DNA from 3 places in the Streptomyces sp. NRRL B-3229 genome. Region 2 is predicted to be linked to each of the others. Evidence: riboswitches for the same ligand, from Rfam matches in the RefSeq annotation. Region 2 holds a riboswitch; each other region holds the start of a gene.
The links. A riboswitch is a leader RNA that binds a small molecule or an ion and turns the genes downstream of it on or off. The one in region 2 is predicted to bind thiamine pyrophosphate.
Positions count from the first base shown of each region.

Region 1: linked by a shared signal. The riboswitch ahead of thiC (phosphomethylpyrimidine synthase ThiC) and the one ahead of IF54_RS0107350 (thiamine ABC transporter substrate-binding protein) in region 2 are both predicted to bind thiamine pyrophosphate.
Region 3: linked by a shared signal. The riboswitch ahead of thiO (glycine oxidase ThiO) and the one ahead of IF54_RS0107350 (thiamine ABC transporter substrate-binding protein) in region 2 are both predicted to bind thiamine pyrophosphate.

Region 1 covers NZ_JOGP01000009.1:189,617-197,185, forward strand. Annotated here, with positions in the region: gene IF54_RS0117240 (membrane protein) at 78-938, shown strand; gene IF54_RS0117245 (DUF4240 domain-containing protein) at 1,071-1,502, shown strand; gene thiC (phosphomethylpyrimidine synthase ThiC) at 1,442-3,289, opposite strand; TPP riboswitch at 3,282-3,471, opposite strand; partial or broken gene IF54_RS39640 (YibE/F family protein) at 4,083-5,576, shown strand; gene IF54_RS0117260 (SsgA family sporulation/cell division regulator) at 5,779-6,216, opposite strand; gene IF54_RS0117265 (IclR family transcriptional regulator) at 6,316-7,110, opposite strand; gene IF54_RS0117270 (DUF5326 family protein) at 7,554-7,569, opposite strand, start outside.
Region 2 covers NZ_JOGP01000004.1:124,399-131,967, forward strand. Annotated here, with positions in the region: gene IF54_RS0107330 (LAETG motif-containing sortase-dependent surface protein) at 30-737, shown strand; gene IF54_RS0107335 (maleylpyruvate isomerase family mycothiol-dependent enzyme) at 948-1,736, opposite strand; gene IF54_RS0107340 (ABC transporter ATP-binding protein) at 1,845-2,867, opposite strand; gene IF54_RS0107345 (ABC transporter permease) at 2,867-4,468, opposite strand; gene IF54_RS0107350 (thiamine ABC transporter substrate-binding protein) at 4,501-5,574, opposite strand; TPP riboswitch at 5,571-5,678, opposite strand; gene rlmN (23S rRNA (adenine(2503)-C(2))-methyltransferase RlmN) at 5,702-6,808, opposite strand; gene IF54_RS0107360 (cadmium resistance transporter) at 7,004-7,483, opposite strand.
Region 3 covers NZ_JOGP01000008.1:407,924-415,492, forward strand. Annotated here, with positions in the region: gene IF54_RS0116110 (phytoene desaturase family protein) at 1-65, shown strand, start outside; gene IF54_RS0116115 (membrane protein) at 81-1,040, opposite strand; gene metF (methylenetetrahydrofolate reductase [NAD(P)H]) at 1,097-2,020, opposite strand; gene thiE (thiamine phosphate synthase) at 2,119-2,769, opposite strand; gene IF54_RS0116130 (Rv2175c family DNA-binding protein) at 2,865-3,236, opposite strand; gene IF54_RS0116135 (NAD(P)/FAD-dependent oxidoreductase) at 3,376-4,590, opposite strand; gene IF54_RS0116140 (hypothetical protein) at 4,623-4,973, opposite strand; TPP riboswitch at 5,026-5,138, shown strand; gene thiO (glycine oxidase ThiO) at 5,136-6,293, shown strand; gene thiS (sulfur carrier protein ThiS) at 6,290-6,490, shown strand; gene IF54_RS0116155 (thiazole synthase) at 6,494-7,288, shown strand; gene pknB (Stk1 family PASTA domain-containing Ser/Thr kinase) at 7,458-7,569, shown strand, end outside.

The DNA.
Region 1 (7,569 bases), on a different contig from region 2:
TCCGTAGCAGGCTCCCCTCCGTTTCTGCCCGACGGCTCGTTGGCATGCGAGCCCCAAGCCCTACGGAGCATCGGGGGATGCACATGAACAGCGTTCCGCAGCACCTGCACAGCGAGGACCGCCAGGAGTACGAGCGGATCCTCGATGAGGCGCTGCGCTCCGCACCACACCGTCCCGAACTGGCCGCTGTCGGACAGCGGCTGAATCCCGAACAGCTGCGCACCATGGCGCTGAACGCCACCGCGATCATCACGGCGGCCGCGGCGACCGAGTACCAGCACTACGTGAAGGTCCGCGAGGAACAGCGCCGCCCGGCGCCGTCCACCCTGTCGTCCGTGCACGAACCCGGCCCCGCCGAGTCGGGCAGCGGTGCGATGGGGCTCGCCACCACCATGGGAGAGGTCGCCGAGACCGCCGGTGCGGGCGCCGTCGCCGTCGCCGCCGTTCTGACGCCCGTTCTCGCCGGGATAGCCGCGGCGATCTTCCTGCTCGTGGGCTACATCCTCCAGATGCTCAGCCCGCCGCCGGCGTTCGCCCACGCCATGATCACCATCGGATGGGTGTTCGGCGCTCTGACCGCGGCCGCGATCCTGGTCGCCGCGGGCGGCCTGCTGATCACCGCCCTGCGCAACCGCCCCTCGCCCGACACGGCGTACGGCGAACTCACCGGGGAGGTGGCACGGGCCAAGGACGCCTGGCGGGAGGCCCTGCTGGAACGCGGCCTGCTGCCCTTCCTCAGAGATGCCCTGGCCGACCCCGGCTCCGCCTCACTGCACCACACGGCACCGCCGGCCCCGACCAGCCGCATGCCCAGCCTGGGCTACGACCGCCCCGGGTTCAGCAGCCCGGACGACGGAGCCTCCGGTGCCCGCCCGAGCTTCACCAGCCCGGACTACACGAGCCCGGACTTCGGGGGGCCGGAACACCAGCCGGACTGACACCGCCCGGCAGAGCCCCTCGGCTTGCGTTCCCAGCACGTGCCCACGACGTGCCCACAAGGGGAGCGCAAGCCGGATGCGGGGTGAGGCGGCACACGGGGTGAAGCGCGGGCGCCCCCTGCCACCGCCCTCATCGAATCCGCACGTACGTCCGGGGCCGCCTCGGGCTCGTCCTTCGACGAGTCGCTGGTGGACCACCTCAGCAGCTGCCCCTCACGGGAGATCCTGGCGTACGCCGAGCGCTTCGACGAAGTGCACGACGCTCTGTACCGCTGGGATGCCTGGGCGGCGGCCTGTCTGATCGACGGCGGCTGCGCCGGCCGACGGGCAGGGCATCGAACTCACGCACCTGGAGGGGACTTCGACTTCGACGACCTGGAGGAGATGCATCGCCGTCTCCCCCGGCGGCACGACTCTTCCTCGCGGAGCGCGACTGACTCGACGAACAGGGCGGCCCGCGACGCCGCACAGTCGCGGGTGCGGACCGTCCTGTCGGCGCGGGACTACTCCGCCAGCGGCAAGTACACCCGGTTCCCGCTCGCCGCGAACTCCTTCGATTTCTGAAGCATTCCCTCGGCGACCTCCTCGGGCGAGGCCCCTTCGGCCGCCGCCCCGCCGAACCGCTCGTTGATGCTCTGGCTGATCTTCATCGAGCAGAACTTCGGTCCGCACATGGAGCAGAAGTGGGCCGTCTTGGCCGGCTCCGCCGGGAGGGTCTCGTCGTGGAACTCACGAGCCGTGTCCGGGTCCAGGGCGAGGTTGAACTGGTCCTCCCACCGGAACTCGAAGCGGGCGTCGGACAGGGCGTCGTCCCAGTCCTGCGCCCCGGGATGTCCCTTGGCCAGGTCCGCCGCGTGGGCAGCGATCTTGTAGGTGATGACACCCGTCTTGACGTCTTCCCGGTTGGGCAGACCCAGATGCTCCTTGGGCGTGACGTAGCAGAGCATCGCCGTACCCCACCAGGCGATCATCGCCGCGCCGATGCCGGAGGTGATGTGGTCGTACGCAGGAGCGACGTCGGTGGTCAGCGGACCGAGCGTATAGAAAGGAGCTTCATCGCAGATCTCCTGCTGAAGGTCGATGTTCTCCTTGATCTTGTGCATCGGGACATGTCCCGGGCCCTCGATCATGGTCTGTACGTTGAAACGCTTGGCGATCGTGTTGAGTTCCCCGAGCGTCCTCAACTCCGCGAACTGCGCCTCGTCGTTGGCGTCCGCGATCGATCCCGGCCTCAGACCGTCGCCCAGCGAGTAGGTGACGTCATAGGCGGCGAGGATCTCGCACAGTTCCTCGAAGTTCTCGTAGAGGAACGACTCCTTGTGGTGCGCGAGGCACCAGGCGGCCATGATCGAACCGCCGCGCGAGACGATCCCGGTCTTGCGGTTCGCCGTCAGCGGTACGTACGGCAGCCGCACGCCCGCGTGGACCGTCATGTAGTCCACGCCCTGCTCGGCCTGCTCGATGACCGTGTCCTTGTAGATCTCCCAGGTCAGCTCCTCGGCCCGGCCGTCGACCTTCTCCAGCGCCTGGTAGAGCGGCACCGTGCCGATCGGGACGGGGGAGTTGCGCAGCACCCACTCACGGGTGGTGTGGATGTTGCGGCCGGTGGACAGATCCATGACCGTGTCGGCGCCCCAACGGGTCGCCCAGGTCATCTTCTCGACCTCCTCCTCGATGGAGGACGTCACCGCGGAGTTGCCGATGTTGGCGTTGACCTTCACCAGGAACCGCTTGCCGATGATCATCGGCTCGATCTCCGGGTGGTTGACGTTCGCGGGCAGCACCGCACGCCCCGCCGCGATCTCCTCACGCACCACCTCGGGCTCCACGTTCTCCCGGATGGCCACGTACTCCATCTCCGGTGTGATCTCCCCCCGGCGGGCGTACGCGAGTTGGGTGACCGCGCTGCCGTCACGACTACGCCGTGGCAGGCGAGGCCGGCCCGGGAACACCGCGTCGAGGTTGCGCAGGTTGCCGCCGCGGGGAGAGGTGTGCTTGATCCCGTCGTCCTCCGGACGCACGGGACGGCCCGCGTACTCCTCGGTGTCCCCGCGGGCGACGATCCAGTTCTCCCTGAGCGGGTTGAGCCCCCGACGGACATCGGTCTCGGTGAGCGGATCGGTGTACGGGCCCGAGGTGTCGTACAGCGTCACCGACTGCCCGTTGGTGAGGTGCACCTGGCGGACCGGCACCCGCAGGTCGGGGCGCGAGCCCTCGACGTACGCCTTGTGCCAGCCGATGGACTTCCCGGCCTCCGTCGGGGGTTGCGTGGGGTGCTGTGTCGAGCTTTCACCCTGAATGGACGGTTCGTCCTGGTTGGAGGCAGGCGTGCGTGCGTCCTTGATGGTCATGAGACCTACTCCCTACGCCGGCATTACCCGGTAACAGGTTCGGCGGTCGACGCAGCGGCTTCCGTCTGCCGACGTTTCGTGGGGAACGTCACTCTCGCGTGAGGACGTTCCACGTGAAACATCGCTGGGACGGAGGTCAGCGCCCTCTCAGCCCGGTGCTCCGAGCTCCCGCGTGTACAAAGGTGCCACCACGCTAGCGTCAATTCGGGCGCGGTGAACAGGGGGCCCCATTCGTTCTTGCGATGATCGGGCGGTGACCACGACACATCAGCCTCCGTACCCGCCTCCCGAGCCGCAGCGCCGACCGGGCTCCGGAAACGGCCCCGGTGACGGGCCGGGACGCGGGCCGGGCGGCGCTCCGGGCGGCGACGCGGCGGACGCCAACGGTCGTATGGGCGCGTCCGATTCCGGGGGCTGGGACGCTTTCGGGCGCGGGCAGGCGCCGGGGCGTGGGCAGGGATCTGGCCAGGGGCTTGGCCAGCGGCCTGGTCAGGGGCCTGACCAGGCGCAGAGTCCCGGGCAGGCGGGTCCTGGGCGTGCTCCGGGCTATCCGCAGGGATACGGGCCGGGGGCCGGCCGGGAGCAGGGGCCTGGCCCCGCGTATGGGTCCAACGGCCTCAGCGAAGGCTTCGGTGGCGGCCACGACCGTGGCGAGGGTTTCCAGGACAGGCAAGGTCACGGCGAGGGCTTCGGTGGCGACCGCGGTCACGGCCGGGGCGAGGGCTTCGGGGGCGGGCACGGCCAAAGAGAGGGCTTCGGGGGGCACCACAGCCACAGCCGCACCCACGCCCCCCATGACGGTCACGGACACCATTCCGGCGCGCCCGGACACGACCACGGGCACGGCCACGCGGACGGCGGCGGAGGCGATGGAGGCAACGGCGGCGGCAACGGCGGCGGCGGTGGCGGTCACTCTCACGGCCACAGTCACAGCCACGGCCCGGCGACCCCCGTCTCCAAGCACCTGCGCAAGGTCATCGCAGCGATCCTGATCCCCTTCGCCGGGGCTGTCGTCGTCGGACTCGCGGTGCTGTGGCCCGGTGGCGCCCCGGCGCACCAACGTACCGGGGTCGGTTTCGACCGGCAGACCCAGCAGGCCACGGTCACCACAGTCGTGAGTGTCAGCTGCAAGTCGGTGAACGCCGGAGGGGAGACCCCGACCGGGGACACCTCGACCGCCGAGGGCTCCTCGGCCGAGCAGCAGGCGAAGGGCACCTGCAAGAAGGCGACGATCCGGGTCGACACCGGCGACGACAAGGGCCGTACCTTCACGGAGATCGTCCAGCCGGACCAGTCACGGCAGCTGCACGAGGGCGAGAAGGTCGTGGTCGCGTACGAGCCCTCGGCGCCCAGGGACCTTCAGTACTCGGTCGCCGACGTCAACCGCAGGTTCCCGATGGGACTGCTCGCCGGCATCTTCGCGCTGGTCGTCGTGATCGTGGGGCGGTTGCGCGGTGTCATGGCGCTGGTCGCCCTGGCCGTCAGTTTCCTGCTGCTGAACTTCTTCGTGCTGCCCGCGATCCTCCAGGGCTCGAACCCGCTGGTCGTGGCGGTGGTCGGGTCCAGCGCCATCATGCTGATCGCCCTCTACATGTGCCACGGTCTGTCGGCCCGGACGTCCGTGGCGGTACTGGGCACGCTGATCTCCCTGTTGCTGATCGGCGTCCTCGGCTCGCAGTTCATCGGCTGGGCCGCGCTGACGGGCAACACGGACGACAACACCGGTCTGATCCACGGGCTGTATCCGTCGATCGACATGAGCGGTCTGCTTCTCGCCGGCGTCATCATCGGCTCGCTCGGTGTCCTGGACGACGTGACGGTGACCCAGACGTCGGCGGTGTGGGAACTGCACGAGGCCAACCCGGCGATGGGCTGGCGAGGCCTCTACCGGGCCGGTATCCGTATCGGCCGCGATCACATCGCCTCCGTCGTCAACACCCTCGTGCTCGCCTACGCGGGTGCCGCACTGCCGCTGCTGCTGCTCTTCTCGATCGCCCAGTCCAGCGTGGGCACTGTCGCCAACAGCGAGTTGGTGGCGGAGGAGATCGTGCGCACCCTGGTCGGCTCGATCGGCCTGGTCGCCTCGGTTCCGGTCACCACGGCTCTCGCGGCCCTGGTGGTCTCGGCCGACCGGCCGGGGGCGGAAACAGCGGGGGCAGGGGCAGGGGGGGCCGCGGCCGCACCTACGGCACCGGCACCCGCACCGGCGACAAGTGTGAGCGCAGGGACAGCCGAAGCCCGCCCGACTCCGGCCCGTGGCGGGAAGGGTCGCCGCCGCAGGCACTGAGAGACCCCGACAGCCCGGCAGACCCGTACAAAGGCAGGCGTGCGGCTTCCCGCCGTACCGGGAAGATCACGTCGGGCTCCACCAACGGGTCACCGCTCAAGACGTCATCGGCCGCCGCCCTCGTCGGCAGAAGCGTTCCTTCGCCCTCCCACTCGAAGGTGAAGCGTTCCGCCCAGTTCACGACCGCCTCGCCCGCCCGGCGTCAGCCCGCGCTCTGCTCCTCCGCCAGGATCCGGTCCAGCGCCTCGTCGAGATGCGCGTCGAAATCGGCCATCGCAGCCTCCTGCCCCAATGGCACCAGCTTGTCGGTGCGGTCGAGAAAAGCGATGACCGGCGCCGTCGACGAACGGAACAACGCCTGGTCGCCACCGACCTGAAGCCTGATCAGCAGATCCCCCAGCGTGTCGGGACCGGCGGGCGAGACCCGTACGTCGCCCTCCCCGCAGGGCCGCCCCACTCCGTCGATCAGCAGCTCGCGCCCGAAAGCCCAGGTGACCGGGGCATCACCCGGGAGATGGAAGGTCAGCCGGACTGCGTAGGGATCCTCGGTCTCGTAGCGCAGCTCCACCGGGATGCGGAAGGAGAGCTCCTCCGACACCAGAAAGCTCATCATGACCTCTGCCTGTACGGACTCGCGCATCGCCTACCCCGTCATCTGCCTTCGTATGGCCGGGAATGATCCCTCTGACCCTGGTGGCATCTTGCTGAACGTACACAACAGATCACAAGGAGTGAGTTTTCAGATACTGATAGAGATCGCGAGCGAACCCATCCGGAGCCCGACTTCCTCTTGCAATTGCTGGGTGGCGGCCCACAACCGGTCGGCTTGATGAACGGGAAGGGAGAGGGCCATCGTTGCCGCAGCGTTACCCAACGTGATCGGAATCGCAGCGCACACCGTCCCCAGCGCGTACTCCTGACGCTCGATCACCGGCTGCATCCGGCCGACCCGTTCGAGCCGTCGAAGCAGGCTGTGGTGGTCGCGCACGGTGTACGGGGTGATGGACCGCACCGGATAGCGGTCCAGGTGGTCGCGCCGGGCCGCCTCGTCGAGCTGGGCGAGCAGGCACTGGCCGATGGCGTGTGCGTGCCCGGTCTCGCGGAAGTCGGCCCACTCCTCCACAGCCGGATTGCCCGGGGAGTCGGAGACACAGAGAACCTCGATCTCGCCGTCCCGGTACTGGGCGTAGTAGACCGGAACTCCGATCAGATCTCGCCAGTGCGCGAGCGCCTCGACCACAGTGCTGCGACGTTTCTGCTGGGCCCCGCTGCTGCTGAGCCGCTCAGCCGCCTCGCCGAGGAAGAACAAGCCCTTGTCGCGGCGCAGATAGCCCTCGTGCACCAGGGTGCGCAGCAGGTGGTAGGCCGTGGGAAGCGCCAGCCCGGTCTCCCGGGCGAGCTGTTTGGCGGGGGCCCCGTGTTCGTGCTCCGCGACGGATTCGAGCAGACGCATCGCTCGCTGGACCGAGCCGATGAGGGTCGCGGAGTGGGACTGCTCGGCCTGCTCGACGGGGGGCGCGGCACGCCGCTGCACGGGGGCGGACTCGTGACCCGACGGCCCGAAGGCAACCGCCGACCGAGTCGCGGCCGTCCGTCGGGCGGAAACCGTCGACTGTGCGGGAGCTGTCGGCTGAACTGTGGGGGCCGTCGCCTGAGCTGCGGCAGCCGTCGGCAGCGTGGCCGGTGCGTTCGGCTGTGCCGGAGTCGTCGTCGGCCCGCCGGTGAACCGTACGGGTGGGCTGGCGACCTGTGCGGGTGCGGTGTCAACCGTGGCCAAGGGGCACTCCCGGAGCGCGTGGAGGGCGGCCCGTGCGGGGGAACACGGGAGGGGGTGTACGCCGCTCGCGGGGTCGTCCCCGCGTCGAGTTCCGGACTTTAACGGTCCGCCACCGCACGTATACGGCCCGTCCGGGAAACTTCCCTCGCCCGAGGGAACAGGCGATTCCTGTTACCGCTCGCCCCGCCCACCGCGAGCCCTCACCAGTCGCTGCGC
Region 2 (7,569 bases):
CGCATTTGCGCACCCCGTGAAGGACGAACGTGGCATTCACGCCCATATCCCGCCGCACCTCCCGCGCCGCGCGCTTCCTCGGCGTCGCCGCCGCCTCGACCGCGATCGTGCTCGGCGCCTCCAGCAACGCCCTTGCCTGCAACATCTCGGAGTTCTCCGCCGAGGCGCAGTGTGACGGCACCCAGGGCATCATCAGCGTCAAGGACGTGGACAAGTCCGGCGTCGAGGCCACCGTCTCCGTGTACCTCCAGAACAACGGCGCCGACGCCAAGAAGGTCGGCGAGAAGACGGTGAAGGGCTCCAAGAAGGGCACCATCATCACCTTCGCGGAGGACTGGGCGCCCAACGCCGAGTACCGCATCCACGTCGAGGCCCTGCCCTACATCAAGGGCGAGGACATCAAGCCCAACATGATCACCCCGGCGACCGCCTGCAAGACGGAGGACACGCCGACTCCGACGCCCACGCCCACGCCCACCCCGTCGGAGACGGCCACCACTCCGGCCGAGGACACCCCGACCCCGACCGAGACCCCCTCGGCCTCGGAGGGCACCACCGCTCCGGCCACCGTCGAGAGCAACGCCCCGTCGGCCGCGGCCGGCGACTCCAACCTCGCCGAGACCGGCGCCAACTCCAACACCGGCCTGATCGCCGGCATCGCGATCGCGCTCGTGGCGATCGGCGGCGGCGCGGTCTTCTTCGGCCTGCGCCGTCGCGGAGCGAGCAGCTCCCGCTGACGCACACAGCAGTACGGCGGCCCGCCCTCTCAACGGGGGCGGGCCGCCGCCTTGTTCGCCGGAGACCTTGTTGACCTGAGGCCTTGTTCACCTGAGGCCTTGTTCACCTGAGGCCTTGTTCACCTGAGGCCTTGTTCACCTGAGGCCTTGTTCACCTGAGGCCTTGTTCGCCGGAGGCCCTTTTCACCGGGTGCTCCGCCGGCGCCGGGTTCACCCGAAGCTCGCGCGCTCCAGCCAGAACTCCAGCAGCTTGCGCTCGCCGAGCACCTCCAACCCGGGGCTGTCCAGCGGCAGTCGGCGGTAGAAGGCGAGCATGACGGAGGTCAGCGGCCCACGCAGCGCGACGGTGGCCTTCTCGTGCCCGCGGCGCCAGTCGATGACGTCCTCGGTGAACCGGATCAGCCACTCCGCGTTCAGCTCCGCGCCCGTGTCGGTGGCGTGCAGATGGATGCTGCGCCCCGGGCCCCGCAGCTCCCGAGACTCGTCGTCCGGCATGGTCCGCTGCGCGAACGCCACGATCTGTAGCCACTCGTCGATGGCGTCGGCGGCGATCTCCGGGGCGACCTCGTAGGGCCGACCGGCGGCGAGCGTGGCGTCGGCGCGGTGGACGGTCAGCTCGTGGACCATCCGCCGGGCCCAGAACCCGGAGCTCGGAACCCCGGCCCAGGACCACACCTCGGTGTCCGGCCCGGCCTCCCGCAGTGTGGCGACGAGTGCGTCACCGGTCTCGGCGAGCCACGCGTCGAGGTCACCCGCGTCCTCGGGCCCCTCCCCCAACGGCACCTGGTCCTCGGGCACTTCCTCCCGGGCCCGGGTCCGCACCATCAGCTCCGCCCAGCGCAGGGCACCCCCGGTGTGCCGCACCAGCCGCTCCAAGGACCAGTCCGGACACGTCGGCACGGTCACCGACAGATCGGCCCCGGAGGTCACCACGGCCCGCAACAGACCCACCTGGTGGGCGATCTCGTCGCAGTAGCGGTCGTGTGCGAGCAGCGTCATGCCGGGCACCCTATGTCCGCTCGCGCGGGCCGTGCGCGACAATTTCAGCCGCGTCGGCCCGGCACGACGGCTCCGGCCACCTGGACCCAGCACACCGATCGGCCAGGTTCACCCCAGCACGACGATCTCCCCCGCGTCGAAGCCCACCCCCACCGCGTCCCCGACCTCCGGCGCCTCGCGCAGGGCGCACGCGGCCTCCAATCGGGGTCCGTCGTCCGTGGGTTGCAGGTGCACGGCGACATGGGTGCCCTTGAAGGTGCGTGCGGCGACCGTGCAGGGGAGCCCCTCGTCGGCCGGCACCAGTCGCACACCCGCGGGCCGCACCAGCACGCTCCGGACTCCCTGCGCGGCCCCTGGCGGCACCGGGACCTTGCCCCACACCGTGTCCGCCGCCTCGCCGGTCACGGTCCCCTCCACCACGTTCTCGAAGCCGAGGAAACGGGCCACGAACTCGTCCACCGGCCGCTGCCACACCTCGAGCGGCGTACCGGACTGGGCGATCCGCCCGTCCCGCATCACCACCACCCGGTCGGCGAGGGCGAAGGCCTCGCTCTGGTCGTGGGTGACCGCGAGCACCGTGGTGCCCAACCGCCCGAACAGCTCGCGCAGTTCGACGACGAGCCGCTCCCGCAGCGAACGGTCCAGCTGCCCGAGCGGCTCGTCGAGCATCAGCAGCCGGGGCCGGGGGGCGAGCGCCCGGGCCAGCGCGACCCGCTGCTGCTCACCGCCGGAGAGCGAGGCGACGGCCCGGCGGGAGGCGCCCGGCAGACCGACGAGGTCGAGCAACTCCCGTACGCGCTCGCCCTGCTGGGCCTTCGGGACGTCATGCATCCGGAGTCCGAAGGCCACGTTGGCGCCCACGTCCCGCTGCGGGAACAGCTGGTGGTCCTGGAACATCAGCCCCACCCCGCGCCGGTGCGCGGGCACCCCGGCCTGGTCCCGCCCGTCGAGCAACACCCGCCCCGCGTCGAGCGGTTGCAGGCCGGCCACCGCCCGCAGCAACGTCGACTTGCCGCTGCCGCTCGGTCCCAGCACGCACACGACCTCGTGCTCGGCGACCTCGAGCCCGACCCCGTCGAGCACGGCCCGCCCGCCGAACCGTACCGTCGCGTCCGCAAGGCTCAGCAGCATCAGAACTCCCCGGTCCGGTCGGTCCGCAGCCGTTCGAGGACCAGCAGCGCCACCGCGCACACGATCATCAGGATGGTCGAAAGGGCCATCGCCTGGCCGTAGTTGAGGTCACCGGCGCGGCCCAGCAGCCGGGCCACGGCGACCGGCAGCGTCGGGTTGTCGGGCCGGGCGATGAAGACGGTCGCCCCGAACTCGCCCAGCGACACGGCGAACGCGAACCCCGCCGCGATCAGCAGCGCCCGCCGCACCATGGGCAGGTCGACCTCCCGCCACACCCGCCAGGGCGAGGCCCCGAGCACGGCCGCCGCCTCCCGCAGCCGGTGGTCCACGGCCCGCAGCACGGGCAGCATGGTCCGGACGACGAACGGCACCCCGACCAGCGCCTGCGCGAGCGGCACCAGGATCCAGGACTGTCTGAGGTCCAGCGGCGGCTCGTCGAGGGAGATCAGGAACCCGAAGCCGACGGTCACCGCGGACACCCCGAGCGGCAGCATCAGCAGCGCGTCGAAGCCCCGTACCCACCGCCCCGCGTCCCGTCGCGTCAGGGCGGCCGCCGCGAGCCCTCCGATCAGCACCGCGATGGCGGTCGCGGCGAGGGCGTACTCCAGCGAGTTCCCGATCGCCTCGATCGGCGCGACGAGGAAGACCCCGCCGTCGCTGTGGGTCAGCGCCCGGTAGTAGCCGAAGTCGGGTGCGCCGAGGGAGCGTTGCACCAGCACGGCGAGCGGCAGGACCAGGAGGACGGCGACGACCGCGAGGACCCCGGCCAGCAGCCCCCACTCCCCTGCGCCGCGCGGGCGCCGGGCGGTGACGGACGCGTCCACGAGCCGGAGCGCGCTCTCCCTGCGCCGTACGGTCCACGCGTGCAGGGCGAGGACCGCGCCCACGGCCACGAACTGGATGATCGTCAGCACGGCGGCCGTGGAGAGGTCGAAGATCTCGGAGGTCTGGCGGTAGATCTCGACTTCGAGGGTGGAGAAGGTCGGGCCGCCGAGGATCTGGACCACACCGAAGGAGGTGAAGGTGAACAGGAAGACCATCAGCGCGGCGGCGGCCACGGCGGGCCCGAGCGCGGGGAGGGTGACCTTGCGCCAGGCGGTGAGCCGGGAGGCGCCCAGCATCCGCGCGGCCTCCTCCTGCCGGGGGTCCAACTGCGCCCACAGTCCACCCACGGTCCGTACGACGACCGCGTAGTTGAAGAAGACGTGCGCGAGCAGGATCGCCCACACCGTGGTGTCCAGCCGTACGCCCCACCACTCGTCCAGCAGCCCGCCCCGGCCGACCAGCGCCAGGAACGCCGTACCGACCACGACCGTCGGCAGCACGAAGGGCACGGTGACCACGGCCCGCAGGATCTGCTTGCCGGGGAAGTCGAAGCGCGCGAAGACGTATGCGCCGGGGAGCGCGACCAGCAGCGTGAGCGCGGTGGAGACGAGCGCCTGCCAGGTGGTGAACCACAGGACGTGCCGGATGTCCGGCTGGCCGAGGACGTCGGTGATCCGGCCGAACTGCCAGTTCCCGTCCGTGTCGAGGCCACGCTTGACGATCGCGGCGACAGGCCAGGCGAAGAAGACGGCGAAGAACGCGACGGGCGCGGCCATCAGGCCGAGCCGTGCCGCCGCGCCCCTACGGCTCACTTGAGGACGAGCGAGGTCCACGACTTGACCCAGTCGTCACGGTGTTCGGCGATCTTGGCCGGGTCCATGGTCTCGGGATCCTTGGCCTGCGGACCGTACTTCGTGAACTCGGCCGGCACCTGGGCGCCCTGCACCACCGGGTAGACGAACATGTTGAGCGGCATGTCCTGCTGGAACTCCTTGGTGAGCAGGAAGTCCAGGAACGCCTTGCCGCCCTTGGTGTTCTTGGCGTTGCTGAGCAGCCCCGCGTACTCGATCTGCCGGAAGCAGGTACCGTCGGCGACCCCGGTGGGCGCGGTGGCCGGCTTCGGGTCGGCGTAGATCACCTCGGCGGGCGGCGAGGAGGCGTAGGAGACGACGAGCGGCCGGTCGGCCTTGGCCTTCTTGCCGCCGGCCGACCCGGAGAACTCCTCGTTGTAGGCCTGCTCCCAGCCGTCGACGACCTTGACGCCGTTGGCCTTGAGCTTCTTCCAGTAGCCCTGCCAGCCGGCGTCCCCGTACTTCGCGGCGGACCCGAGAAGGAAGCCGAGGCCCGGCGAGGAGGTGGAGGCGTTCTCCGTGACGAGGAGGTTCTTGTAGGCGGGCTTGATCAGATCGTCGTACGACATTGGCGGCTGGAGCTTGTGCTTGCTGAACCACGCCTTGTCGTAGTTGACGCAGATGTCGCCGGTGTCGATGGGCGTGACCTTGTCCCCGTCGACGCGGTACCCGGCCTGGATGGTGCCGGCGCCCTTCGCCTCGTACGACTGGAAGAGGCCGTTGTCGAGCGCGCGGGAGAGCAGGGTGTTGTCGACGCCGAAGAAGACGTCTCCCTGCGGGTTGTCCTTGGTGAGGATGGCCTTGTTGACGGCCTGCCCGGCGTCGCCGTCCTCCAGGACCTTCACCTTGTAGCCGGACTTCTTCTCGAAGTCGGCGAGGACGCCCTTGGAGACGGCCCAGGAGTCGTGGCTGACGAGGGTGACGGTCTTGGAGCCGGTGCTGCCGGAGTCGGAGGAGGACGAGGACCCGCACGCGGACAGCGTGACGAGACCGAGGCCGACGACGGCAGCGAAAAGCTTCTTGTTGTTCACGGTGATGACCGAACTTCCTACCCAGAATGACCTGGGCGAGGTTCAGAGGGTCTGCGGCCCGATTGCCGCACTCTCAGCGCTGTGGCGCTCCCCTGTCGGATATGAAGGTGTACGTACAGTCGCCAGACTACCGCTCGGTGGCCGCGAGCTGGCCACAGGCCCCGTCGATCTCCTGGCCACGGGTGTCCCGGACGGTCACCGGCACGCCGTGCGCGGCGATGGCCTCGACGAAGGCCTTCTCGTCCTCGGGCCGCGAGGCGGTCCACTTGGAGCCCGGGGTCGGGTTCAGCGGAATCAGGTTCACGTGCACGGGCTTGCCCCTGAGCAGCCGCCCGAGCCGGTCACCACGCCAGGCCTGGTCGTTGATGTCCCGGATGAGGGCGTACTCGATGGAGAGCCGGCGCCCGCTCTTCTCGACGTACTCGAACCCGGCGTCGAGGACCTCGCGCACCTTCCACCGCGTGTTCACGGGGACGAGGGTGTCGCGCAGCTCGTCGTCAGGAGCGTGCAGGGAGATGGCGAGCCGGCACTTGAACCCTTCGTCGGCGAACCGGTGAATGGCGGGCACGAGCCCCACGGTGGACACGGTGATGCCGCGCTGCGAGAGTCCGAGCCCGTCGGGGGCGGGGTCGGTGAGCGCGCGGATGGACTGCGTCACCCGCTTGTAGTTGGCGAGCGGCTCGCCCATGCCCATGAAGACGATGTTGGAGAGCCGCGCGGGTCCGCCCGGCACCTCCCCGTCCCGGAGCGCCCGCATCCCGTCGACGATCTGGTGCACGATCTCGGCGGTGGACAGGTTCCGGTCAAGACCCGCCTGGCCGGTGGCGCAGAAGGGACAGTTCATCCCGCAGCCGGCCTGCGAGCTGATGCACATGGTCACCCGGTCCGGGTACCGCATCAGCACCGACTCCACGAGCGTCCCGTCGAACAGCCGCCACAGCGTCTTGCGCGTGGTCCCCTGGTCGGTCGACAGATGCCGTACGACGGTCATGAGCTCCGGAAGCAGCGCCTCCTGGAGCTTCTCGCGCGAACCGGCGGGGATGTCGGTCCACTCCGCGGGGTCGTGCGCGTACCGCGCGAAGTAGTGCTGCGAGAGCTGCTTGGCTCGAAAAGGCTTCTCCCCGATCCCGGCCACCACCTCCTTGCGCTCGGCAGGAGTGAGGTCAGCGAGATGCCGCGGCGGCTTCTTGGCTCCGCGGGGGGCGACGAAAGTGAGTTCTCCGGGCTTCGGCATAACCCGTCCAGTGTCGCAGATCCTCGCCCGGTACCCGGGCCGGACCGGGGTGGGGGTGGTCACCCGTGGGTACCGACTGTCGACGTTGGCCGACTTCGGACGGCCCAGAGATAGTGCGGGATTACGCGTTGGCCCGGCTCGGCAACTGCGAGACGGATGCAGGCATGGCCGACGACAGGATCGTCGCCGACCGGATCATCCTCGGCCTGAGGACGCTGCGTGATCACCTCGACTGCTCTGTGCAGGAAGCCCTCGACGGCTACGTCGCACGCTACGAGGTGCTGCGACCCAAGGGACGTAGACACCGATGTTGTCGCCGCCGTTGGCGAAGGTCACCGCGGCCACCTCCAGTGGCTTGGGACCGCCTTCCCTCGCATCCTCCTCGTCGTCCTCCCCGCGGTGGCGCCATGCCTGCCACGCGGCCTTGATGCCGAGAGCCAGCGGAAGCAGGCCCAGGTAAGGAATCGCGCTCTCCGGCAGGAACGTCGCGCCGAACGCGGCGGCGACGGAGACGGCGAGGATCGCTACGAACCCGAGGTACTGGCCGACAACCACACGGCGTGTCGACCCGCGGTGTCCGGCACCCTGAGCGAAGAACAGCGCCAGGACCAGGATGTCGTCGATATTGGTGACGGCGAACAGCCCGGCTGCCTGACCGATGATGCCCAGGCCCACCCCTGGACCGTCCTTCCCGTCGATGCGTACGGGTGACCGTATCCGGCGAGGAACGATGTCATCTCGCGCCCATGGCGGCCGCACCC
Region 3 (7,569 bases), on a different contig from region 2:
GCATGTCGGGGGCTCTGGTCGCCGGACTGATCGTGGAGGGACCGGAGTTCCGCGGCTCCCAGTGAGGGCGCCGGCCGGGGTCAGTAGCGGTACTGCTCGTCGTACCCCTGGCCCTGGCCCTGGTGCCCCTGGCCGCTGTTGTCCTGGTAGTACTGCTGCTCCTGCGGGAGTTCGCCGCCGTACTCGTCGGTGCGCTGCTGCGGCACCCACACCCCGCCGGCCGGCGTCTCGCCGCCGTAGGTCCCGCCGTACTGGTCGTAGCCCTGCTGGGCGAACTGCTGCTGGCCGCCGTAGGAGGTGTCGTACGACCCCGTCCCGTAGGTCTGGGTGCCGATGTACGGGTCGGAGTAGGCGGCGTACTGCTGCCCGCCCGTGTCGTAGCCGTACTGCTGCTGGTCGTAGCCGGTGTAGCCGTCGTAGCCGTACGTCTGCTCGGCGGCAGCCGTCGCGTACTGGTCCTGGGGCTGGCCCGCGGTGGCGTAGGACTGGTCGCCGCCGTAGCCGGCGTCGCTGTACACGCCGTAGGAACCGGTGTCGTCGGGCAGGGGCTGGGGCTCGTAGACCGAGGTGGTCTCGGCGGCCGTGGCGGAACGCGTGGGGGTGAAGACGTCGTCGCGGTCGTAGTCGTCGTTGTGACCGTACCCGGCGGTGTCCGGGAGACCCTGGTCGTAGCCGGTCTCGTCGCGGTAGGCAGCGGCCGCCGGCTCCGGGGCCTCCGGCGCGGCCTCCTCGCGGCCGCGCTCCCGGCGGGTCTTCTTGCCGCCGGTCAGACTCTCCAGCGCGGCCGGCGGGTTGACCGCCCAGCCCTGCTCGAAGCCGCGCCGGAACGACAGGGTGACGTAGGTCTGGCCGACCGCGAAGGCGATCGCGCCGAGGCCGATGACGACCACCTGCGAGATCAGCACGCCGGCGACCACGCCCAGGAAGCCGACGAAGGCGAGCACCCGCCAGCGCAGCCGCGCCTTGTACTGCAACAGCACTTCGCCGAGCAGCCACAACGCGACGAATCCGAACGCGATGTAGAGGACCGTCCAGCCCATGTACGCCCCTCTCCCAGTGACCGCTACGCAGTGTGTCGTATGTCCGTGCGGCCGGTCTAGGCCTGCGGTCGGTGGTGCAGGCCCAGGTTTTCGTAGATTTCCAGCGATGCCGTGGAGTTGTTGAGCGTGATGAAGTGCAGTCCGGGCACTCCCTCGGACAGCAGTCGCGCGCAGAACTCCGTGGCGAACTCGATTCCGATTGAGCGTACAGCGGTCGGATCGTCCTGTGCTGTGAGGATCCGCTCTTTCAGGGCGGAGGGGATGATCGCGTTACTGAGCTGCGGGAGCCGCTCCAGCATTCGCACGCTGGTCACGGGCATGATCTCCGGAATGACGGGGGTCGGGCAGCCGGCGGCGTCGACTCGGTCACGCAGCCGCAGATAGGACTCCGGCTGGAAGAACATCTGGGTGATGGCGTAGTCGGCGCCCGCGCGGCACTTGTCGACGAAGTGGGAGACGTCGGTGTCCCAGTCCGCGGAGCGCGGGTGCATCTCCGGGAAGGCGGCCACGCCGACACAGAAGTCGCCCGACTCCTTGATGAGCTGGACGAGTTCGGCCGCGTAGGTCAGGCCCTGCGGGTGGGCCAGCCAGTCGCCCATGGGGTCGCCGGGCGGGTCGCCGCGCACGGCGAGCATGTTGCGGATCCCGGCGTCGGCGTACTGGCCGATGATGTTGCGGAGTTCGGCGATGGAGTGGTTGACCGCGGTGAGGTGGGCGACCGGGGTCAGGGTGGTGTCCGCGACGATCTGCTCGGTCTCCTTGACGGTGCCCGCGCGGGTGGACCCGCCGGCGCCGTACGTCACGGAGACGAAGTCCGGGGCGACCGCCTCGACCCTCCTGAGCGCGCTCCACAGGTTTCGCTCACCCTTGGGAGTCTTGGGCGCCGAGAACTCGAAGGAGTACGTCGTCTTGCCCGTGGCGAGCATGTCGCGCACGGTGCGTGCGCGGTCAGTCCTGGTGGATGCGGTTCCGAGGGCCATACCGGAAGGTTAGTCAGGGGGCGGCGACCACCCAACCTGATCCGGGAAATTTGCCCGGATTGTCGACTTGTTGTCCATCCCTCGGACACCTGGAGCGGTTACAACGCGTGCCGGACCCGCTTCGCGAACTCCGCGGCGGCCGCGCCGGGGTCGTCCGCCTCGGTGATCGCCCGGACGACCACGACCCGGCGGGCCCCGGCCTCCAGGACCTCGTCGAGGTTGCCGAGGTCGATGCCTCCGATGGCGAACCAGGGACGGTCGGTGCCCAGGGCCGCGGTGTACCGGACCAGGTCCAGGCCGGGGGCGTGCCGGCCGGGCTTGGTGGGGGTCGGCCAGCACGGGCCGGTGCAGAAGTAGTCCACACCCTCCTGCACCGCGGCCGCGGCGGCCTCCGCCTCCGCGTGGGTGGAGCGGCCTATCAGGACGTCGTCGCCGAGGATCGCCCGGGCGGCGGGGACGGGGAGGTCGCCCTGGCCCAGGTGGAGGACGTCGGCGGCGGCCGCGTGGGCCACGTCGGCCCGGTCGTTGACCGCGAGCATCCTGCCGTGGCGGGCGCAGGCCTCGGCGAGGACCGTCAGGTGCTCCAGTTCCTCGGCCGCCTCCATGCCCTTGTCCCGCAACTGCACGATGTCGACGCCGCCGGCCAGGACGGCGTCCAGGAACTCGGGAAGGTCGCCCTGGCGCTTGCGGGCGTCCGTGCACAGGTAGACACGGGCGTCGGCGAGCCGGGTGCGGGCGGTGTCGGGCATGCGGGAACTCCCCCGGGATTCGGCGGTGTACGGGCCGTGCTCGACCGCGGCCGCGGCCTCTGTGCGGGCCCGGCCCGTACGCCGGTGCTGTCAGGTCAGACGGCGAGCGCCTGGGCCCGGCGCTTCACCTCCGTGCCGCGATTCTCGCTCAGGGCCTGCGCGGGGGTGCCGGGCAGGCTCTCGTCGGGGGTGAAGAGCCACTCCAGCATCTCTTCGTCGGTGAAGCCGTCGTCCCTCAGGAGCGTCAGGGTCCCGGCCAGCCCCTTGACCACCTTCTGCTCGGCCCCGTCGATGAAGGCGGCGGGGACGTGCAGCGCGCGGTTCTCGCCACGGCGTACGGCGATGAGCTGGCCCTCCTTGACCAGCTGCCGCACCCGCGTCACCTCGACGTCGAGCAGCTCCGCGATGTCGGGGAGGGTGAGCCAGGCGGGGACGAGTGCATCGATCTTTGCGTCAATCTCGGTCACGGGATTAAGCGTGCCATCCCGCACTGACAGTCGGAAGCCGGGGCGCCTCCGGCGGGGGACACAGGGCGAGATGCCGGGTGCCACCGAGAGCTCCCGAACGAGCTCCCGCCCCCTCCCGGGCCGGGGTCCGGCAGGCCGGCTACCTCGCCGCCGCCTTCAGCGGCCTCGCCGGGTCCGCCAGCAGGTCCGGGTCCATCTCGGTGCCCGCGTCGATCAGGCGGCGGCCCTGCGCCAGGTCGCGGGGGCGGCCGACCGCCAGGAGGGCGACCAGGCGGTTGTCCCTGAGCCAGCACACCGACCAGGCGGGGCCGGACGGCTCACCGCGCCACAGGGTCGTGTCGGCGGACGTGTGGTGGCCGGCGTACTGCACGAAGCGGCCGAACTGCTCGGACCAGAAGTACGGGACCGGGTCGTAGACCGCGGAGGTCTCGCCCAGGACGGCCGCGGCGACCGTGCGAGGTCCCTGAAGGGCGTTGTCCCAGTGGTGGACCATCAGCCGTTCGCCGTAGCGCCGCGAGGGGAAGGAGGCGCAGTCGCCGACCGCGTAGACGTCCGGCGCGGAGGTGTGCAGCCGTTCGTCGGCGACGACCTCGCCGTGCGCGCCGAGCTCGATGCCGGAACCGGCGAGCCAGGCCGTGGCGGGCCTGGCGCCGATACCGACCACGACCGCGCCCGCGGGCACCCGGGATCCGTCGTCCAGGACGACCTCGCCGGGCTCGACGCGCACCACGCGCGCGTGGGTGCGCAGATCGGCGCCCGCGTCGGCGTACCAGGACGTCATCGGGGCGGCCACCTCCGCGGGCAGCGCGCCGGCGAGCGGCCGGTCGGCGGCTTCCACGACCGTGACCGCGCAGCCCGCCTCGCGCGCGGCGGTGGCGAACTCGGCGCCGATCCAGCCCGCGCCGACGACCACGATGTCGTGCTGCCGGGCGAGCACCGGGCGCAGGCGTTCGGCGTCGTCCAGGGTGCGCAGCAGATGCACGCCGGGCACGCCCTCGGTGCCGGGCAGCCGGATCGGCTCGGCGCCGGTGGCGAGGACCAGGACGTCGTACGGCACGGGCCCGGCCTCGGTGTCCAGCTCGTGCGCGTCCGGGCGCACGCCCAGCGCCTCGCGGCCGAGCCGCAGTTCGATGCCGAGGGCCTCGAAGTCCACGTCGAAGGCGGAGCCCTCGGCCTTGCCCAGCAGGACCGCCTTGGAGAGCGGCGGTCGGTCGTAGGGCTGGTGGGGCTCCGCGCCGATCACCGTGACGGTGCCCTGGAAGCCCCGTTCGCGCAGGGCGACCGCGGTCTGCACGCCGGCCATGCCCGCCCCGACCACGACCACCCGCTGCTGCGCCTGTGTCTGCTCGGTCATTTGATCACCCTAGCCACCTGACGTTCAGTCAGTCAGGAGTCGTGCCGAGTGAGCTGCTCCACAATGCTGGTCCCGCTGCCGGACTGCGACTCCCACTGCCAAGTCTCCTCCAGCCGCACCCTGCCGTCGGGCAGGTCGACGACCATGGAGACGCAGTGGCCGGAGGACGTCGTCCCGTCGTGCTTGAGCTGGACGTAGCGGAAGTCGAGGCGGTCTCCCGCGCGCGTGCCGACCAGATGCCCGCGGACCACGTCACCGCCGGCGTACTCGGCCCAGATCTCCCCGTCCTTCTCGTGGTACGTGAACCGGGTGCCGGTGCCCACCTGACCTGGGGCCTGGTCGGCGACCGGGGCGAGGACGAGGTTGTCGAGCGAGCGTGCCACGGAGAGAGGCTCCCTTACTGAGACGTACGGGGTCGGGCTAGGGTGGCCAACGTAGAGCACTCGCGGGAGCCCGGACGCACCGGGCTGAGAGGGAGGCTGGCCGGCCTCCGACCGTACGAACCTGATCCGGGTCATGCCGGCGAAGGGAGGGGCTGGACGCCCATGTCCTCACGTACGTCAGACGTCCTCGTCGTCGGGGGCGGCATCATCGGCCTGGTCACGGCCTGGCGGGCCGCGCAGCGCGGTCTCCGCACGGCCGTGGCGGACCCGGAACCGGGCGGCGGGGCCGCCCAGGTGGCCGCCGGGATGCTGGCCGCGGTCACCGAACTGCACTACGGCGAGCAGACACTGCTCGGCCTGAACCTCGCCTCGGCCCACCGCTACCCCGACTTCGCGGCCGAGCTCACCGAGCTGACCGGCCACGACCTCGGCTACCGCAGGTGCGGCACGCTGGCCGTGGCCCTGGACGCCGACGACCGCGCCCATCTGCGCGAACTGCACGCGCTCCAGCGGCAGTCGGGCCTGGAGTCGGAGTGGCTGTCGGGGCGCGAGTGCCGCCGCCTGGAGCCGATGCTCGCACCGGGGGTGCGGGGCGGGCTGCGGGTGGACGGTGACCACCAGATCGATCCGCGCCGCCTCACGCGCGCGTTGCTGGCCGCGTGCGAGCGGGCCGGTGTGGTGTTCCACCGCGTGTGGGCGGAGCGCCTGCGGATCGTCCGGGACCGGGCCGCCGGGATCACCACGACGGACGGCGGCGCACTGGACGCGGGCCAGGTCGTGCTCGCCGCCGGGAGCCTGAGCGGCCGTCTGGACGGGGTCCCCGAGGCCGTCCTGCCCCCGGTGCGGCCGGTGAAGGGCCAGGTGCTGCGCCTGACCGTGCCACCCCGGTACGCGCCCTTCCTGAGCCGTACCGTGCGGGCCGTCGTGCGCGGCAGCCATGTCTACCTCGTGCCGCGCGAGAACGGCGAGCTGGTGATCGGCGCGACCAGCGAGGAGCTGGGCTGGGACACCACGGTGACCGCGGGCGGGGTGTACGAACTGCTGCGGGACGCGCACGAACTGGTCCCCGGCATCACCGAGCTGCCGCTGACGGAGACCCGCGCGGGACTGCGCCCGGGCTCCCCCGACAACGCTCCCCTGCTCGGCCCGACGGACCTGCCCGGCCTGCTGCTCGCCACCGGGCACTACCGCAACGGCGTGCTGCTGACCCCGGTCACCGGGGACGCGATGGCCCATGTCCTTGCGACCGGTGAACTCCCGGAGGTGGCCCGTCCGTTCACCCCGGGTCGGTTCCTTCGGCGGGTGGAGCAGCCGGCATGAACATCTCCGTCAACGGGGAGCCGCGCCGGTTCGCTCCCGGTACGGCTCTCGACACCGTCGTACGGGCCCTGACCGCGGCGCCCTCCGGGGTCGCCGCCGCGGTCAACGAGACCGTCGTGCCGCGCACGCAGTGGCCCTCGACGCCCCTCGCCGAGGGTGACCGCGTGGAAGTCCTCACCGCCGTCCAAGGAGGCTGACCCATGGCCGACGATCCCTTCGTCATCGGCGGTACGCCGTTCTCGTCCCGGCTGATCATGGGCACGGGCGGGGCGCCCAGCCTGGACGTCCTGGAGCGGGCGCTGGTCGCCTCCGGGACCGAGCTCACGACGGTCGCGATGCGGCGGGTGAATCCGTCGGTGCACGGCTCCGTGCTGTCCGTCCTGGAGCGGCTCGGCATCCGGGTGCTGCCCAACACGGCGGGCTGCTTCACGGCCGGCGAGGCCGTCCTCACGGCCCGTCTCGCGCGCGAGGCGCTCGGCACCGACCTGATCAAGCTGGAGGTCATCGCCGACGAGCGGACCCTGCTCCCGGACGGCGTGGAGCTGCTGGACGCGGCGGAGACCCTGGTCGACGACGGCTTCACGGTGCTGCCGTACACGAACGACGACCCGGTGCTGGCGCGCCGGCTGGAGGACGTGGGCTGCGCGGCGATCATGCCGCTGGGCTCCCCGATCGGCTCCGGGCTCGGCATCCGCAACCCGCACAACTTCCAGCTGATCGTCGAGCACGCGCGGGTGCCGGTGATCCTGGACGCGGGGGCGGGTACGGCGTCCGACGCGGCCCTGGCGATGGAGCTGGGGTGCGCGGGGGTGATGCTCGCCTCGGCGGTGACACGGGCGCAGGAGCCGGAACTGATGGCGCAGGCGATGCGGCACGGGGTGGAGGCGGGCCGGCTGGCGTACCGGGCGGGGCGGATCCCCCGTCGGCACTTCGCGGAGGCGTCGTCCCCGGCGGAGGGCCTGGCCGCACTGGACCCGGAGCGGCCGGCCTTCTGAAGCGGATCCGGAGGTCCCGGCAGCTGAACCGACCCGGACCGCCCGGCTCTGAACATACGTTCGACCCCGGACTCGGGCAGGTGCGACCTCCGTCACAGCTCGGCTCCAGTACCGCTCCTGTTCCGGCCGAACCGGATCGGCTGTCAGCCGTGGCTCGTAGACTCGCTGCGTGGATACGACCCTTCAGGACCCGCTGGTCGGGCAGGTGCTCGACGGCCGCTACCGCGTGGACGCGCGGATCGCGGTCGGCGGGATGGCCACGGTCTACCGTGCCCTGGACA